2 regions of the Pseudoduganella albidiflava genome follow, and region 1 is predicted to be linked to the other one. Evidence: predicted binding sites of a transcription regulator. Region 1 holds the regulator's gene; the other holds the start of a gene.
What was found. The regulator FNR, encoded in region 1, switches genes on or off when oxygen is low (the NO sensors DNR and NnrR bind a similar motif). The targets are predictions, from matches to a motif close to TTGATNNNNATCAA.
Positions count from the first base shown of each region.

Region 1 (4,642 bases):
GCGGGCTGGCTGCGCGAGCAGGTGTGCAAGTACATGTGCCCGTACGCCCGCTTCCAGAGCGCGATGTTCGACCGCGACACGCTGATCATCACCTACGACACGGGGCGCGGTGAACCGCGCGGCAAGAAGGCCACGGGCGGCGCCTGCATCGATTGCACGATGTGCGTGCAGGTCTGCCCGGCCGGTATCGACATCCGCAACGGCCTGCAGTACGAATGCATCGGCTGCGCCGCCTGCGTGGACGCGTGTAACAGCGTAATGGACAAGGTCGGCCAGCCGCGCGGCCTGATTCGCTACAGCACCGACCGGGCCATGACGGCGAACCTGGCGCCGGCAGAGATCCGCCAGCGGGCACTGCGCCCGCGCGTGCTGGCGTACGGCGCGGCGCTGCTGGCCATCACGCTGGCGGTCGGCTTCGCGCTGGCCACCCGCACGCCGCTGAAGATGGACGTGATCCGCGACCGCGGTTCGATGGGCCGCGAAGTGGACGGCGGCGCGATCGAGAACGTGTACCGGCTGCAGATCATGAACACCTCGGAGCAGCCGCACCGCTACCGGATCGCGGCCGCCGGGCTGCCCGGCCTGGCGCTGGCGACGGACGACGTGGTGGCACTGGCCGCCACCGAAACGCGCGCCGTGCCGGTGCGGGTGCGCGTGCCAGGGGAGGCACTGCGGGGCGCGGGCAAGACCGGCTCGAACCCGATCACATTCACGCTGACGGCGCTGGACGATGCGCGCCTGGCCGTCGAAGAACCCGCGGTCTTCATCGTGCCGCGCTGAGGAGATGACCATGCAAGCGATGACGATGTCCGCCACGCCCTGGTACCGCGAGCGCTGGCCTTGGCTCCTGATGGCCGGCCCGGCCGCCGTGCTGGTGGCCGGCTTCTATACCGGCTGGCTGGCCTTCGCGCAGCAGGACGCGCTGGTGGTGGGCGACTATTACAAGCGGGGCAAGGCGATCAACCAGGATTTGCGGCGCGACCGCACCGCCGCCGCGCTGCATGCCGCCGCCGCCCTGCGCTACGATGCCGCGCACGGGGTATTGCACGGCCGGCTATCGGCCAGCGCGCCGCTGCCCGGGCCCTTGCACGTGCACCTGGCGCACGCCACCCAGCCGGAGAAGGACTTGCGGCTCCTGGTGCGGCCCGATGCCGGCGGCAGCTTCGCCGTGCCGCTGCCGCTGCTCGAACGCAGCCGCTGGACCGTGCTGGTGGAAGACGAGCGGCGCACCTGGCGCCTGGAGGGGCAGTGGCAGTGGCCGGTGGAGCGTGAATTGACGCTGGCGGCTTCGGAATAAAGCAGGCGCCGCTGCTGCATCAAGCTGCATCGGTTGGCCGGCGAATACCGGTGGAAGCGCATGCATTCACCCCAAAGGCGAAGGACTGGGGTCAGACCCGTGGGGTCTGACCCCGGCATTTGCACTTGGGGTGGGCTTATCTAAGCGGCATCACGCGCAGGTCTCGGTCCCCGCCGTGATTGCCTTCAGCCGGGGCAGGTCGAGCACCTTGACCTCCCGGTTCGCCACCATCAGCAAGCCCTGCTTCTTGAACTTGTTCAGCAGCCGGCTGATGCTCTCGATCGTCAGCCCCAGGTAGTTGCCGATATCCTCGCGCGACATGCGCAGCTGGAACTCGGTGCTCGAGTAGCCGCGCGCCTCGTAGCGCGAAGCCAGGTTGACGAGGAAGGCGGCGAAGCGCTGTGTCGCCTGCATATTGCCCAGCAATAGCATCACGCTTTGCTCGCGCGTGATTTCCTGGCTCATCATGCGGTGGAAGTGGCGCAGCAGCGTGGGCATGTCCACCAGCAGCTGTTCCAGGCTGGCGAAGGGGATCTCGCAGACCTCGCTGTCTTCCAGCGCCAGCGCGCTGCAATAGTGCCTGTCGGTGCTGATGGCGTCCATGCCCAGCAGTTCGCCGCCCATCTGGAAGCCCGTCACCTGTTCTTCGCCGTTGGCGTTGATCTGGTAAGTCTTGAAATGGCCGAGCCGGATCGCGTACAGGTTCGTGAACGGCTCGCCGATACGGAACAGGTTCTCGCCCTTCTGCACCTTGCGGCGGCGGCCGATGATCTTGTCCAGCTTGTCCATGTCGCCCATGTCCAGCCCCATCGGCAGGCACAGCTGGTGCATGCTGCAGGTCGAGCAGCGTGCCTTGAGGATCTCGATCGTGGCGCCGGGCAGGGTCAGGGATGGCAGCTCATGCATCATTGTCGGGTCCGATGTCATCGTCCATTGTCGGTTGACCTCCAGTGTACTTGATCCCGCCTCGATCCCGCCTCGATCCCGCTGTCCGGGCAACCGCGCAACTTGCAGCTTGCGTGCCCTTCCGCACAGTGCGCCAGCGGGGAAGCGGCGCATAGTGTCCCGACAACATCGGGGCGGGGGAGACAATGCGTCCGCTTGGTATCAAAGCGAAAGTCGCGCTGGCGACGACCGTCACGTGCATCGTGATGATCGCGCTGGTCACCGTGCTGCAGGCCCGGCGCATGCAGGAGGATTTCACGCGCGTGCTGTTTGCCCAGCAGGATGCGCTGATCGCGCGCACCGCGCTCGAGGTGGATGAAAAGATGACGCTGCTGCGTGACATCGTTGCCGAATCGGCACGCTGGCAGCCCGGCGACATCTGCGCCGATCCGCCCGCGCTGCGTGCCCACTACGACTACCGCGCCGTCCTTCGCCTGTTCGATGACATCATCGTCGTCAGCCCGGCCGGCACCATCGTGGCCGATATCCCCGCGCTGCCGGGCCGCCCCGGCGTCAGCGTCACGGACCGCGCGTACTTCCAGCGGGTCATGCAGGAAAAGGCGCCCCTGATCGCGGAACCGGTGATCGGCAGGGCGAACCGGCAACCTGTCGTGCAGATGGTCGCCCCCGTGCTCAGCGAGGAAGGCGAGGTGGCCTGCGTGCTGATCGGCGTGCTGCGCCTGTACAAGAACAACCTGCTGGGCCACCTGCGCACGGCCAAGGTGGGCCGCACCGGTTACTACTACATCGTCACCGGCTACGAACCATCGGTCTACGTGGTGCACCCGGACCCTGCCCGCCTGCTGAAGCCACGCGGCCAGGAAGGCTATGCCGCCACCGTGCTGGCGATCCGCGGAGGGTTCGAAGGCACCACGATCAGCACCGACGGCCGCGGCGTGCGCGCGCTGCTCAGCTACAAGCGCCTGAAGACCGTCCCATGGATCCTGATCGCCAACCTGCCTGCCGAGGAAGCGTTCGAGCCGTTCGACGACCTGCTGGTGCGGCTTGCGCTGTGGGGCACGCTGGCTTCGCTCGTCACCGCGGCCGTCATCACCTTTATCACGCTGCGGCTGATGTCGCCGCTGATGCGGCTGCGCGATGCGATCGGCACCTTGCGCGGCACGCCGGGGCACTTCGCCCCGCTGCCGGTCACGTCGCGCGACGAGATCGGCGAGCTGACCGGGGCCTTCAACGACCTGATGCGCGAACGCGAGGCGGCCGACGCCCACGCCCGCGACCTGATGGCCGAGCTGGAAACCCGCGCCGCCGAGCTGGAACGGGCACGCGACCGGGCCGAGGCGGCCAACCGCGCCAAGAGCGATTTCGTCGCCAACATGAGCCACGAGATCCGCACGCCGATGAATGCCGTGCTGGGCATGGCGCAACTGCTGCAGAACACCGACCTGGCGCCGCAGCAGCGCAAGTACCTGCACATGATCCGCACCGCCGGCGATTCGCTGCTGGGCATCCTGAACGACGTGCTGGATTTTTCCAAGATCGAGGCGCAGCGGATGGAATTGTCGCCCGTCGAATTCGACCTGGACGAATCGATGAGCACCCTGGCCACGACGATGACGATGAACGCCGGCGAAAAGGAACTGGAGCTGGCCATCGTGGTCGACCCAGAAGTGCCGCGGCTGCTGCGGGGCGATGCGCTGCGGCTGCAACAGGTACTGGTGAACCTGGCCGGCAACGCGATCAAGTTCACCGCGCACGGCGAGGTCGTGGTCGAGGTGAGCCTGGTGGAGCACGGCGGCGGAGAGGCCGACGCGGTGCTGGGCTTCGAAGTGCGCGACACGGGCATGGGCATGAACCCGGAACAGCTGTCGCACCTGTTCCAGGCGTTCACGCAGGCCGACGAAAGCATCACACGCCGCTTCGGCGGCACGGGGCTGGGGTTGGCCATCACGCGCCGGCTGATCGAACTGATGGGCGGGGAAATCCATGTCGAGAGCGAACCGGGCAAGGGCAGCCGCTTCTGGTTCACGCTGCCATTCGGCGTGCTGCCGCGGCTGGAGGCGCCGCGCAAGCCGGCCGCCGGCCATCTCGCCGTGCTGGTGGCGGACGACAATGCCACCAGCCGCAACCTGATCGGCCGCCTGATCCGCACCTGGGGGTGGGAGGCGGACCTGGTCGATTCCGGCAGTGCCGCGCTGGCGATGTTCACGTTCCGCATGCGCACCGGCCGGCCATACGACGTGGTGCTGGCCGACTGGCACATGAGCGGCCCGGACGGGAATGCCCCCGCCGCGGCGATCCGGCGCGAGGCCGACGGGCACCGGCAGCCGATCGTGGTGATGCTCAATGCCTTTGCGCGCGAACGCCTGGAACAGATTTCAAGAAGCGCGGAAGCCGATGCGGTACTGGTCAAGCCGATCACCAGTTCCACGCTGTTCGATG
Region 1 covers NZ_CP036401.1:7,014,310-7,018,951, reverse strand. The annotation lists gene ccoG (cytochrome c oxidase accessory protein CcoG) at 1-780, shown strand, start outside; gene EYF70_RS29195 (FixH family protein) at 791-1,297, shown strand; gene fnr (fumarate/nitrate reduction transcriptional regulator Fnr) at 1,448-2,206, opposite strand; gene EYF70_RS29185 (response regulator) at 2,389-4,642, shown strand, end outside.

Region 2 (4,642 bases), 310 kb from region 1:
GAGGCTGTAAAAATTCTCGACAGCGGATAGCTTAGAAGAAGCTTTCCGGGATCACGAGGATGTCGCCGGGACGCATCGACACGTTCGCCGAGATATCGCCTTCCTTGATCAGGTCGTTCAACCGCACACGATATTGTTGCTGTTTGCCGTCCACGTTGCGGATGATCGTGGCCTTGTTTCCAGCGGCAAATTCCGTCACGCCGCCCACCGCTATCAGCACGTCCATCAGCGACATGTCGCGCCGGTAAGGCAATGCCTGCGGTCGCGCGGCCTGGCCGATCACGCGGATCTGTTCTCCATAGGTTCCCGTGAAACCAGTGACGATGACGGTGACGACCGGCTGCTGGATGTACTTGGCCAGCGCCTTTTCGATGTCGCGTGCCAGTTCGGTAGGGGTCTTGCCGCTGGCTTCGAGATCCTCGACCAGCGGAGTTGTGATCTTGCCGTCCGGCCGCACGGGCACGCTTTGCGACACTTCAGGATTGCGCCAGACAACGATATTGACGTTATCGCCAGGGCCGATCAGGTAATGGGACGCCGGCGCGGGCCCCGCATCGACCATCGTATTGCCCGAACTGGCGCAACCGCCCAGGGCACCCAGCATGATCGCGCCTGCTGCCAGCCATTTGAACAGCGTTTGGTATTTCACGGGACTCTCCAGTCTGGTCATTGCAACGATAAGGTCCGAGCTGCAGTGAAGACTGCGGTCTGAACTGTGGCATCGAAGTGTGGCATCGACATGCGCCATCGCTCAGCGTTGGCAGTCATTACCTACTCGTAACTTTCATTGTGTAAATTTTGTGTTGCTTATTTTATACGAGACAACCAAGCGGTCGTGCAATTTTCTACTTCTTGGTATCACTTTGCTGCAACAATTCCCTGACGTAGTGCACCGGGATGGCATATGAAATTCCGCTCGGCTGGCTGATGGCATTTTCCTTCTGGCCCTTCAGGAAGGTCATATTCAGTACGCCGTACACCAGGCCGCTATCGGGGTCATACACAGGACTGCCGCTGTTGCCCGGATAGGCGGTGCCGTCGAGTTGCAGGATCTTGAAAGGGCGGCGTTGCAACTGGTTGATCGCGCGTGAATCCAGCCCGCGCGAAGTCAGCGAGGGCAGCATGATCGGTGTGATGGCCGACAGCATGGCCCGGTGGGTCACGGGCGTCAGTCCCAGGTTCATGCCGAGAGGGAAACCGGTGAAGGCCAGTGCCTGCCCTTCGGCGACGGCGCCGCTGCCGTCCAGTTGCAGCGCGGGGAGCGGTTTGCCGGTAAGCCGCAAGTGCGCCAGGTCGTGCTCGCGGTCGAGGGCGGCCACGGTCGCGGGACGAAAGTCCAGCTTGTCGCCCATGCCGATGACGATGCCCAGCGTTTCCATTTTCTCCACGTCCAGATTCGGCAGCGCATGGGCGTTGGTGATGATCGACAGGCCGTCGCCCACCGCGAAGCCGGTCGCGACGAAGACGATGGCGGGGCTGCGGGTGCGGAGCAGGGTACCGATGCCGACGACGGAAGGCTTGACGGACGGAATCGTATCCTTCAGCGCCGCGAAAACCGGCGGCGTGAACGCGAGCATGACAATCAGGCAGGCCGGCAGCACACGGTACAAAAGGCGGGTCACGGGGTTCATCGGCTCAGGATATCAGAAATGCATTAACTTACAGTGACAAAAAATTTCCAAAATAAAATTGTTTTTACGTATTGTCAGCGGTTTGCAACGCTCTATCGCGTGCCATGTTGTAAAGAAAAATTAATATCAACAGGCAACGCTTTCGTCGCACTTTCTGCGGTATGATAGAGCAATTGATGTAATTTAAGCAATATTCAGGAAGGCTGGCGGGTGGTGGCAAATGGCGTGGTTGTGGTGTCCTGAATGGCTTAGCTGAAAGCGAGTTAACAAGATGGCAGAAATGATGGCCCTGCTTTTGAGCTTCCTCAAAGCAATTGGCAAGTACCGCTGGTATGCGGTGGCAATCACCTGGTTGGTTGCCGTTGTCGGCTGGACCGTGGTGTCCAGGCTGCCCAATGATTACCAGGCTTCGGCGCGCGTTTACGTTGATACCCAAAGTATCTTGAAGCCTTTGCTTGCAAGCATGACCACGCTGCCAAATACGGAACAGCAAGTGATGTTCATGCGGCGCACGCTGATCAGCCGCCCGAACGTGGAACGCGTGCTGCGCATGGTCGATCTCGACATCACGGCGAAGACCCCGAAAGAACATGAAAAGATCGTCGACGAGTTGATGAACCAGATCCGGATCATCGGCACCGAGCGCGACGACATTTACACAATTTCCTATAACAATCCCAATCCGAAGCTGGGCAAGGACGTCGTGCAATCGCTGCTGACGATCTTCGTGGAAGGCAGTTTCGGCGGGAAGAAGCAGGAATCGGAAAAGGCGATCCAGTTCATCGATGACCAGATCAAGATGTACGAGGAAAAGCTGGCCACGGGTGAAAATGCGCTGAAGGAGTTCAAGATTCGCCACATGGGCCTGCTGCCACGGCAGGGCGGCGACTACGCGTCCGCCTACGGCGACCTGAGCGAAAAAATCAGCCAGGCCCGGCTGGAGTTGCTGGAAGCGGAAGAAGCGCGCAACGCGATCAAGCGCCAGATCGCTGGCGAAGACATGGCACCGGTGACCGATACGGCGGAACGGGCCATCGTCAATCCGGAAATCGATGGCCGCATTTCGAACGTGGAAAAGAACCTCGACCAGCTGCGCTTGCAGTTCACCGAGGAACATCCGGACATCGTGGCGGCCAAGCGCCTCCTCGGCCAGCTGGAGCAACGCAAGAAGGACGAAGCCAAGAAGGTTCGCGCAGCCGACCCCGGTGCCAGCTACAGCCCGATGCTCCAGCAGATGAATGTCCAGCTCTCCGTTGAGGAAGCGCGCATCGCATCGCTGAAGGCACGGGTGGGCGAATATTCGTCGCGCCTGGCGCAAATGCGGTCGCTGAGCACCCAGGCACCGGAAGTGGAAGCCCAGCTGGCCCAGCTGAACCGCGATTACGCCGTGAACAAGGAAAATTACGAGAAGCTGGTGCAGCGCCGCGAATCGGCCAAGCTGTCGGGTGACCTGTCCACGGTCACCGACATGTTGACCTTCCGCGTCGTCGATCCACCGTCGGTACCCAGTGTGCCGGCCGGGCCGAACCGGCCACGCCTGTACACGCTCGTCCTGCTGGGCGCGCTCGTTGCCGGCCTGGGCACTGCGCTGTTGCTGAGCCAGATCCGGCCGACCTTCCTCAGCCAGACCAACCTGCGCGAAGTCACCGGCCTGCCGATCCTTGGCAGCATCGGCATGAACTGGACGGACCAGCAGAAAGTGCGCCGCCGCCGCCGCCTGTATGCCTTTGCCGCCGCCGTCGCCTCGCTGATTACCGCGTATGGCGGAGTATTGGCCTTCACTGTTTTCCGGCAAGCCTGAGCCGGGGGAAAGCACAGGATACATCGTGAGCATCATTGAAAAAGCCGCCAATCGTATCGGCAAGTCCGCAGAACCCGCAGCGCCGCTGGCCCAGGTGCGTAATCAGCCTATTGCGCAGTCTGTTGCGCAGCCTGCCGCGTCCGTACCGGAACCGGTCATGGACAGCCAGGATGTCGCAGTGGCCGAGTTGCCCGAAGTCGAGGCGAGGGCGCAGGGACCCGCGGTCGCGTTGTCCAATCCGGAGCCGGCGGCACCGGAACCGCTGCGCCGCAGTGGCCGCATGATCGAACTGGACCTGGCCCGCATGAACGATGCCGGCCTCGTCACCGCGGCCGGTGGGCGCACCAACCTGGTCGAGGATTTCCGCATCATCAAGCGGCCGCTGATCAAGCGGGCCTTCGTGGCGCGCAAGCCGAACGCCAATCCGGGCAACCTGATCATGATCACCAGTTCGCTGCCGGGCGAAGGCAAGACATTTACGTCGATCAACCTGGCAATGAGCATCGCCATGGAACTCGACCACACCGTGCTGCTGGTCGATGCCGACGTGGCCCGTCCTTCCGTGCTGCGCACGCTGGGGCTGCCGGCCCAGCGCGGCCTGATGGACATCTTGCTGGATGAACACCTCGACATGTCCGAAGTGATGTTGCGCACTAACGTCAACACCTTGTCGATCCTGCCGGCAGGCACGTCGAATCCGCGCGCCACGGAATTGCTGGCCAGCCAGGCGATGAAGTCGCTGGTGCTGGAAATCGCCAGCCGCTACCCGGACCGAATCGTGATCTTCGATTCGCCGCCGTTGCTGCTGACGAGCGAAGCGCACGTGCTGGCCAGCCACATGGGCCAGATCGTGGTGGTCGTCGAGTCGGAGAAAACGACCCAGCACGCGGTCAAGGAAGCGCTGCAGCAGCTCGAAGGCTGCAGCAATGTCAATCTCGTCTATAACAAGTCGCGCGAGCTGAACACGTCCAGCAAGTACGACTATCACTATGGCTAAACGTCGTGCCCGCTGTGCCGTGCTGGGCTCGGCGATGCTGCTTGCGCTGCTGCCGTCGGCGGTGCGCGCGGCATGGCAGGTCAAGCCGAGCGTCGAATTGCGCGAGACATGGTCGGATAATCCGCAGCTGCGCAGCGACAACGAAAAGCAGAGCCAGTTCATCACTTCGGTATCGCCAGGCGTCACGATCACGAACGACACTCCGCGGCTCCA
Region 2 covers NZ_CP036401.1:6,705,126-6,709,767, reverse strand. The annotation lists gene EYF70_RS27820 (XrtA/PEP-CTERM system exopolysaccharide export protein) at 32-670, opposite strand; gene EYF70_RS27815 (S1 family peptidase) at 846-1,601, opposite strand; gene EYF70_RS27810 (XrtA system polysaccharide chain length determinant) at 1,903-3,432, shown strand; gene EYF70_RS27805 (XrtA-associated tyrosine autokinase) at 3,590-4,429, shown strand; gene EYF70_RS27800 (TIGR03016 family PEP-CTERM system-associated outer membrane protein) at 4,422-4,642, shown strand, end outside.
Region 2: EYF70_RS27810 (XrtA system polysaccharide chain length determinant) is a predicted target of FNR. The motif match lies at 1,805-1,818, and genes of this name have one in related genera.